Regions from separate parts of the Planococcus sp. ANT_H30 genome, predicted to be linked through region 2. Evidence: predicted binding sites of a transcription regulator. Region 2 holds the regulator's gene; each other region holds the start of a gene.

What was found. Region 2 encodes Rex, which represses fermentation and respiration genes when NADH is low (regulators of the CRP and FNR family bind a similar motif). Its sites were predicted from a motif close to TTGTGAAATATTTCACAA; they were not measured.
Region 1: FQ085_RS03680 (AtpZ/AtpI family protein) is a predicted target of Rex. The motif match lies at 1,983-2,000, and genes of this name have one in related genera.
Region 3: FQ085_RS16460 (cytochrome ubiquinol oxidase subunit I) is a predicted target of Rex. The motif match lies at 1,716-1,733, and genes of this name have one in related genera.

What each region holds. Positions count from the first base shown of each region.
Region 1 is NZ_VOBJ01000001.1:786,758-790,003, forward strand. It holds gene atpF (F0F1 ATP synthase subunit B) at 1-54, opposite strand, end outside; gene atpE (F0F1 ATP synthase subunit C) at 215-439, opposite strand; gene atpB (F0F1 ATP synthase subunit A) at 498-1,208, opposite strand; gene FQ085_RS03675 (ATP synthase subunit I) at 1,236-1,607, opposite strand; gene FQ085_RS03680 (AtpZ/AtpI family protein) at 1,610-1,831, opposite strand; gene wecB (non-hydrolyzing UDP-N-acetylglucosamine 2-epimerase) at 2,565-3,246, opposite strand, start outside.
Region 2 is NZ_VOBJ01000009.1:130,284-133,529, forward strand. It holds gene FQ085_RS15635 (CPBP family intramembrane glutamic endopeptidase) at 1-128, shown strand, start outside; gene tatC (twin-arginine translocase subunit TatC) at 146-916, opposite strand; gene FQ085_RS15645 (twin-arginine translocase TatA/TatE family subunit) at 929-1,123, opposite strand; gene FQ085_RS15650 (redox-sensing transcriptional repressor Rex) at 1,214-1,846, opposite strand; gene FQ085_RS15655 (ABC-F family ATP-binding cassette domain-containing protein) at 1,979-3,246, shown strand, end outside.
Region 3 is NZ_VOBJ01000011.1:55,305-58,550, forward strand. It holds gene FQ085_RS16455 (cytochrome d ubiquinol oxidase subunit II) at 1-230, opposite strand, end outside; gene FQ085_RS16460 (cytochrome ubiquinol oxidase subunit I) at 227-1,573, opposite strand; gene FQ085_RS16465 (NUDIX hydrolase) at 1,777-2,205, shown strand; gene FQ085_RS16470 (diacylglycerol kinase) at 2,407-3,246, opposite strand, start outside.

The DNA of each region.
Region 1 (3,246 bases), on a different contig from region 2:
TCCAATATTCAAAAACTCCCCGGTTGCACCGAGTACGAGGTGATCAAAAAACACGATTGTTTCACTCCCTTCAAGAGCCTAAAATGCAATTTCTTCTATAGTAAGATCTTTTATTTTCGTAAGTTGTGTTTCTGAAAAATACTAGTTCATACAAGTTTAAATGGCGAAAACCATGTCGAAGCATCCCCACCATTTAACTTTTTGTATAAAAATACTATTGGTTCATAACGATGAACGCGATAACTACAGCGATGATTGGCAATGCCTCAACCAATGCAACACCGATGAACATAGTTGTTTGTAATACGCCACGAGCTTCTGGCTGGCGAGCGATACCTTCAACTGTTTTTGAAACGATAAGACCGTTACCGATACCCGCGCCTAGTGCTGCTAAACCTACTGCGATTGCTGCTGCTAATAAACCTAATGAACCTGTCATTGTAATGTGTCCTCCTCAGGATAGTTGTTTTTTTGTTTGCTCGATGAGCAGTTTATACTCAATGGTCGTCGGCAACTTTATGCGATAAATAGACCATCGTCAACATAACGAAAATAAATGATTGGATTGCCCCGATAAAGATCGAGAACCCTTGCCACGCCATCATTGGTAAAATAGCTGTTGCAAATCCGAAAGCACTTGCTGATGCGAGGCCTGCTAACAAAGTTAACAAGATTTCCCCCGCATAGATGTTACCGTAAAGACGCAGACCGAGTGTCAGCGTATTTGCGAATTCCTCAATAATCTTTAAAGGAAATAGGAATGGCATGGGCTTAAGATAGCTTCCGCCATATCCTTTTAGTCCTTTTAGCTTGATCCCATAAAAATGGCTCAAAACTAGTACCGTTGCGGCTAGTGTCATTGCTACCGTCGGATCAGCTGTTGGTGATTTCCACCACAGATCTCCGTTGACAACTATTGCAAATGGAAGACCCAACATGTTCGACACAAAAATGAACATAATCAGGGTGATTCCAAGAACATGGAATCGGCCACCATCTTTCCAATCCATATTGCTTTTGATTATCCCTTTCACGAAATCCATGATCCATTCCATGAAGTTTTGCATACCCGTCGGTTTGAGTTGCAAATTCCGTGTAGCGACAAAAGCAATTAGGAAGACGATAAGAGCGGCTACAAGTAGCATCATAACGTTCGATAGGTTGAACCAGATCCCGAACACCTTGAGCATAGGAGCGCCATGTTCCACGATAGTTTCACCTCTCTTTCCACATTCTTAATGGTGTTTCACGTGATAAACAATCCGCTCTGTTAATAACAGAGCATAAGGGACCATCAACCCAATTACTGTACTGACCAAGTGAATGTGCTCTGCGAATAAAATGGCAATCGCCACAGCTGCAACACCTGATGCAAACCGTAATGCCGTTCCAAGCGAACGAACTTTCGAGCCTTCAGCCACCGCTCGGTCGAATTTCTCCATCCGACGAACGAGAATCCACATGTTGTAAATGCCGAACAAAGTTCCGATGATGAGACCTGCGAACACTTCTTGATAAGAGGTAAACCCCCAACCAATAACGTAGAACGCTAAGATGAAAAGGATCATCTTTTTCAGCCTTGTATATATCTCCCTAAGTCCATCCATTTTCACTTGTCTCCTGATTCGAATTTGCGGACAGTCTGAAGCATTGCCCAAACACCGGCAGTAATGCCTATGAATAGGCAGATGATCATGAAAAACGGGGCGGTTCCGATCCTTTCATCGAGCCACATACCTGTAAACACCCCGATGAGTACGGACCCGACAAGTTGTGAGAGGATGGCGCTGTAAATTGCCATCGCTTGCAAGGGCCTTTTTGTTGGGCGCATGACAACCCCCTCGAACTTCGTTGATTTGACATTACACCCTCAAAAAGAGTAGTCGCATCAGGCTTCCAAATTACATATTCTATGTAAGAAAACCTTCTCATGCATACCCTTTGTAAGCATACATTAGGGGTAAAATCATGTCAATTAGTAGAAGTGAAAAACTTCACAAGCGATTTCCCTCTGACATATTGTCGACAAACTTTAACTAGAAAAGTGAAAGTGCCTGTTTAGCTCTGACAGGTGTAAGACAATCTGGCGAAGCGGCGTTCTTTGCCGCACAGCCAGAGTGGCTTACATCCCGAAGAGCTGGGCACTTGCAACTGGACAACACGAAAAGTGGAATCGGCTATTTTAGCTCCGACAGGCTTAAGGCAGAATGGCGAAGTGGCGTTTTTTCAGCCACACAGCCAGGCTGACTCAAGACCCCGAGGAGCTAGCCGATGCAACTGGACAACACGAAAAGTGAAAGTGCTTGTTTAGCTCTGACAGGTGTAAGACAATCTGGCGAAGCGGCGTTCTTTGCCGCACAGCCGGAGTGGCTTACATCCCGAAGAGCTGGGCACTTGCAACTGGACAACACGAAAAGTGGAATCGGCTATTTTAGCTCCGACAGGCTTAAGGCAGAATGGCGAAGTGGCGTTTTTTCAGCCACACAGCCAGGCTGACTTAAGACCCCGAGGAGCTAGCCGATGCAACTGGACAACACGAAAAGTGGAATCGGCGATTCACTCTTTTACAACTTCGAGAAATAAGTGTGCAATGCTTCTACAATCCGAGCAGATGCTTTACCGTCTCCATATGGATTAGATGCTTGCGACATTGCTTTATAAGCCGCTTCATCCGTCAGCAATTCTTTGGCCATTCCGTAAATTGTTTCTTCGTCCGTTCCCGCAAGCTTAAGCGTTCCCGCACTAATACCTTCAGGGCGTTCAGTCGTATCACGCAGGACCAATACCGGCTTACCTAGTGATGGCGCCTCTTCTTGAATGCCACCAGAGTCAGTCAGGATAAAGAACGAACGTGCTGCAAAGTTGTGAAAATCCAAAACTTCCAACGGTTCGATCAAATGGATACGCGGATCGCGACCCAATACCTCATCTGCTACTTCACGTACTGCCGGATTCATATGCACCGGGTAAACTACTTGAATATCGTCATGCTCTTCGATCAAACGTTTGATGGCACGGAACATATTGCGCATCGGTTGGCCTAAATTTTCACGACGATGTGCCGTCAAAAGAATCATACGATCCGTACCGATTTTCTCCAAAATTGGATGCGAATACGTTTCACGCACCGTTGTTTGAAGTGCATCAATCGCTGTATTTCCTGTAATATAAATGGTTTCTTCTTTTTTGTTTTCAGCAAGCAGATTTTGAGCAGATTTTTCAGTTGGTGAAAAATGAATGTCTGCC
Region 2 (3,246 bases):
ACCAAAAAACGAAAAGCATCATCACACCGATCATTGCTCACATTTGTCTAAACGGCTATGTAATGCTTATCCAGCTCAATATGGATAAAATTTTAGAATTCCAAAAACAAATGGAAAATCTGCAGTAAAAAAAGCCTTCCCCGATTTACTTCGGTGGAAGGCTTTCTTGTTGTTCTTTAATCGCTTGCTGCTGCTCAGCTTTTAAGAATTTACGATAACCCACTTTGGCAATGAGCACACTAAATTCATACAGTATGATTAGCGGCAATGTCACAATCATATGCGAGACGATGTCTGGTGGCGTAATAAACGCGGCAATAATGACTAACCCAAGATAAGAATACTTGCGGTATTTTGTCATGAGCATCGGCGTAATAATCCCGAGCCTTGTTAAAAACAACATCACTACCGGCAACTGGAATATTAAGCCAAACGGCAACGTGATTTGAAACAAGAATTGAAAATATTCATTGATACCGATCGTTTCTTGAATATCCATGTTATCAGAAATACTCAGCATAAATCCAATGACATAAGGGAATAGGATGAGATACGCAAAAGCGATTCCCCCTAGAAACAGCAGCACCGAAAACGGAATATAACTTAACGTCGCTCTCCGCTCTTTATCGAGAAGTCCAGGACTAATAAACGCCCAAAACTGGTACATAATCAGTGGCGAAGTGATAATCAAGGCTAAGATCATCGTCACTTGCATAAAAATCTTCAATGGATCTGTAATTTTGAAAGCATTCAAGGTAAGATTTTTAGCTTCCTCTGTATACTGCAAATACTGAATTAGCGGCTGGGCAAGAAAAAAACTGATAATAAGCGCTAATACAAAGAAAACGACTAGAATGGTCAGTCGTTTTCTGAGTTCTCCTATATGTTCAATTAACGTCATGTCTTTTTCAATCATCGGACAAACATCCTATCGTATTTCCTTTTGCTCGTCTTTCTTCTTCAACTCTACTTTATCGTCGTCATCGTCTACAAGTCCTTTTGTAGCATTTTTAAACTCACGCAAAGACGAACCAAACGCTTTTCCAAGTTCCGGTAACTTTTTCGGACCGAAAACAAGTAAAGCAACAACACCGATAATGATGATACTCATTGGACCTGGCATACGTTGCACCTCCTGTATTATGGCTCTATTTTACATCATTCGAACCGGTTTGGCTATTTCGAAAGAGCCTAGAAATGTGAAGTTTTTAAGTCATTGTTGCTTGATTTGGTAAATCAATGTCTGCAATTCCACTGACAAATCGATGGTTTGGACACGGATATGATCAGGCACTGAAATTCGTACCGGTGTAAAGTTCAAAATCCCTTTAATATCAGTCTTTGCCAAGCGATCTGTTACTTCTTGTGCCGACCTTGACGGTACCGTCAAGATGACTAGCTCCACGCCGTACTCTTTGATTTTCTCTTCAATCTTGTCCGGGTGATACGTATCAATATCGTTAATTTTTTCGCCTTCTAACGGGCTGTTCGAATCGAACGCCACAATGATTTTCGTATTGTGGTTGCGATGGAAATTATATTTTAGAAATGCACCGCCTAGTCCTCCAACACCGATTAAAGCTACATTAGTAGCTTCGTCTTGATCTAGTGTCTTACGGAAAAACAGCAACAGCTCTTGAACGTCATAGCCATAGCCTTTTTTGCCAAGCGCACCCAAATGGGAAAAATCGCGTCGAATGGTAGCAGAATCGATTTTCATCGCTTCGCTTAATTCCTGCGAGGAAATCCGTTTTTGACCGGCATTCGCAAAATTTTGAAGGAAACGGTAATACAGCGGCAGCCTTTTGGTTGTGGCTTGCGGAATTTTAGATGTCTCGTGTAACATACGCTTTCGCATCCTCCTGAGGTGTTGTCAAATCGCTTTCATCTTACAGTAGGAGCCTTGATATGTAAAGGCTTGTGCAATTGCGAACAACTGCCCTATCAGCTACACTTAAAGAGAATAGAGGTGACCTACATGATTGTTTTACAAGTAAACCAAGTCCATAAATCATTTGGCGCAGAAGAGATTCTCTCAGGCGTCAAATTAGAAGTACAACACCGTGACCGCGTGGCATTAGTAGGCCGCAACGGTGCAGGAAAATCGACTTTATTGAAAATAATAGCGGGTGAAATATCGTACGATAGTGGCGACATTAGCATGCCGAAGGATTTAACGATTGGCTATTTAGAGCAACAGACCAATTTAGAATCCGACGCCACTGTTTGGGATGAAATGATGACGATTTTTCATCATTTTCGTGAACAAGAAGCCACACTTCGCCGTCTTGAAGGACAAATGGCCAATCCAGATGTCTACAACAACGCAACAGAAAACGATAAAGTCATGAAAGAATACGACCTGTTGCAGCATGACTTCAAGGATGCGGGTGGCTATCAATACGAGTCCGATACACGAGCGATTCTCCACGGCATGAAATTTTATCAAGATGACTTTGACAAGAAAATAACCTCTTTATCCGGTGGCCAAAAAACACGATTGATGTTAGCCAAGCATTTACTCAGTAAGCCACAACTGCTCATTCTCGATGAGCCGACCAACCACTTGGATATCGAAACCTTGAGCTGGTTGGAAAATTACTTGAAAAACTATCCCGGTGCGTTATTAATTGTTTCTCATGACCGTTATTTCCTTGACCAAGTCGTGACGCTTGTTTACGAAGTTTCCCGCCACCGTGTTAAAAAGTATACCGGCAACTACAGCCGTTACTTAGACGAAAAAGCAAAGCAATACGAACTGGACCAAAAGCAATTTGAAAAACAACAAGGCGAAAAAGCTAAGCTAGAAGATTACGTCCAGCGCAATTTGGCACGTGCTTCTACAACCAAAATGGCGCAAAGCCGTAGAAAAACTTTGCAAAAAACCGACTGGATGGAAGCTCCTGACGGCAACGAAAAATCAGCCAGTTTCGGCTTTACCATTAGTAAACAAAGCGGCAACGACGTTTTAAACGTTCAATCGCTAGAAATTGGCTATGGCGACAAACCCGTTTCTCGTGATATTTCATTAAAGTTATACCGACAAGAAAGTCTAGCTCTCGTTGGGCCAAACGGTGTTGGCAAATCGACTTTGTTGAAAACCATTATGAAAGAACTAAACCAGCTCGATGGTAATATCCATTATGGCGCCGGCATTCAGTTTGGTTATTACGACCAAGAGCAAGCCAATTTAAAAGGCAACAAGCTCGTACTAAACGAATTATGGGATGATTATCCGCTTATTAA
Region 3 (3,246 bases), on a different contig from region 2:
GTTTGCGGAAAAAATCCGATAATCCCGACAAAGAAGAAAACAAAAAATACGTTGGTAACTTCCCAAACTGGTGACAAGTAGCGCTGAATAACCCCTGTCAAAATATGTTGCTTGCCAACAAACGAGCTATAGGCATTAAAGAAGCCGGCGCCGAAGTCAATCGACGCCACGATGACGTATAGAAACAGAAACAACCATAAAACAGAAATCCCAATAATTTCTAGAGTCATTCTTCTTCACCGCCTTTGCCATTTTCACGTGCTGCTAATTCTTTTTCAACGGGGTTGCGTCTATACATTCTCGAAAGAACAACAACCGTCCCGATTCCTAGAATCAAATACAAGCCAGCAAACAAAACAATCATCAAGTCCACATGACCACTAGTAGTTGCCGCTTCATCAATCTTCATATGACCTCGAAGAATCCAAGGCTGGCGTCCTACTTCTGTAAACCACCATCCTGCTTCAATAGCCACGAGTGCCAAAGGACCTCCTGCTACTGTTAGCCAACGGAACCATTTTGTCCGTATAAACGACCAGTTACGCCAAGCCGCCACAACATAGACAAAGGAGAAGAAGGCTAGCCACATCCCAATAGTGACCATCGTATCAAAAAGATAGTGGATCCATAATGGTGGAATTTCGTCCTCTGGGAACTCATTAAGACCTGTTACTTCAGCAAATGGATTACTGTGCGCCAGTATGCTTAAAGCATATGGAATCTTAATGGCGTACTTCACTTCTTCACCATCTAAAACTCCAAACATGACCAAACCAGCATCTTCTTCGGTTTCAAAATGCCACTCAGCAGCTGCCAATTTTTCCGGCTGATACTCTGCCAAATACTTACCAGAAAAATCACCAATTAAAGCCGTAGCGACAGAAAATACCAATGCTAACTTCATCGTCAAGAACAAAGCTTTTTTGTGATAAATATGCGTAGAGCCACGTAACATTCGGAAAGCCGCAATAGAAGCCAGTAAAAATGCGCTGGTCATGAAAGCTGTCGCCATAACGTGCGCTACTTTTGTCGGTACTGCAGGACTAAACATCGCCAGTAGCGGGCTGACGTTAACCATTTCACCATTTAGTATTTCAAAGCCCTGTGGTTGGTTCATAAAGGCGTTGACAATGGTGATAAAAACGGACGATGCGGCTGCACCCAGTGCAACCGGAATCAGTAGCAGGAAATGCTTCCGCTGATCTTCAAAGCGATCCCATGTATAAAGGTAAATCCCGAGGAAAATTGCCTCGAAGAAAAACGCAAAAACTTCCATAAACAATGGCAACGCAATGACGTTCCCTGCTAATTGCATAAAATTCGGCCACAACAGCGATAACTGCAAGCCGATCGCCGTACCGGTTACAACTCCTACAGCTACGGTTATAACAAAGCCTCTTGCCCAACGGCGAGCCATCAAAATATAATGTTCATCTTTTTTCTTAATCCCCACCCACTGGGCGATCATAATCATGAGTGGTACCCCTACGCCGATTGTTGCGTAGAGAATATGGAATGATAAAGTCAAAAGCGTTAGAATACGACTCAGAAAAGCTGGATCTTGGAATTCCAATCTACTCGTCTCCTTTTTTCAAACATGTAATTTACTGTTCCCTTAGTTCCTATTGTACATCAAACGCACTTGCCAAAACTCTTCCTAAGCCTTGGTATCACAACCAACTTTGAATAAGCTGTGACAAAAACGAAGTAAAAAGAATTGAAATTTTTCTCAATTTTTAGTATTCTATAAAGAACAAAGAAAAAGGGTGATTCATCATGAGAACAAAACGGAAAGTATTTGCTTATATCACAAGAGGCGATGATGAAAATCGTGAATTGCTTGTATTCGAATACAAAGGAGAACCAGAAGTTGGCCTGCAAGTTCCAGGTGGCACAATCGAAGACGGCGAACTATTGATCGATGCATTATACCGAGAAGTAAAAGAAGAAACAGGTTTGCCACGTGAAGTTCTTGACTTTGTAGGGAAAATCCACAAGTATACGTATTATCCTGAACATCAGGATAAGGCATACGAACGGAATATTTTTCAATTTGAATATACCGGAGAACCTATTGAATTTTTTGAACACATGATTAAAAGCCAGGGCCGTGATAACGGCATGACGTTGTTATTCCGCTGGGAATCGATTAAAAGTCTGCCGCAGCTTGCAGCAGAACAAGACAAAGCAATCGAACTACTTTAGAATGTCGCAAAATAGTAACTAGCAAACGGGGCTGTCCCAAAAAGTCATGAACAATGACTTTTTGAGTACGGCCTCTTTTGCTTCTAAAAATGCACACCGAGTTCTATATTCTTGGCAGCAATCCAAAAAAAACAGACGGTGGAAAAAGAACTCTTTTTCCACCGTCTGTTTTATTTTAGAGACTTACCGGACGACTTATTTTTATTTACGGTCTTTTTCGTTCAATGAATCAATCGGTACATACATCTCAATATGACTAGCTAAGTTTTCGAATACAGCTGGCAGTAACCCACCATACTCTCCATCTAAATTGAGTAATACTCGTTCTTCTGTCGTTACTGTAATTTTGCTGGCTTTAGCATAAATTACATGAGAGTCCGATAAATGTTCACCCCGAAGAGCTAAAGAGGCAACACGGATAAACTCAGCCATATTGAGCTCTTTTAAAATTAATAACGTAAACTTCCCGTCGTTAATACTAGCATCAGGCGCTAATTTTTCAAATCCTCCAACCGAATTAGTCAATCCGATCAAAAACATCATGGCACTGTCATCAAAAACTTGACCATCGTATTCAATCCGAACACGTGAAGATCGAATCGAAGGCAGCATCTCGATGCCTTTTAAATAATAAGCCATTTGACCGAGAACTGTTTTTAACTTGCTTGGAACTTCATACGTTAGCTCCGTCAGCCTGCCGCCCCCTGCAATGTTAATAAAATACCGATCACCATTCATTAACCCAATATCCACAGGAATTGAATCACCTTTAAGAATAATATCAACAGCTTTTGTTATATCGCGTGGAATATGAACAGCGCGAGCAAAGTCATTGGTCGTTCCCATTGGAATAAGACCCACTTTGGGACGATTTTCAAAAGGAGCGATTCCTGAAACAACTTCGTTTAACGTACCGTCTCCACCCACAGCAATTACTAAATCAAACTTCCGCTCCACAGCAAAAGCTGCGGCTTGAATGGCATCGCCTTCACAAGTTGTCGCGTGACAAGATGTTTCGTAGCCCGCTTTTTCCATTTTTTC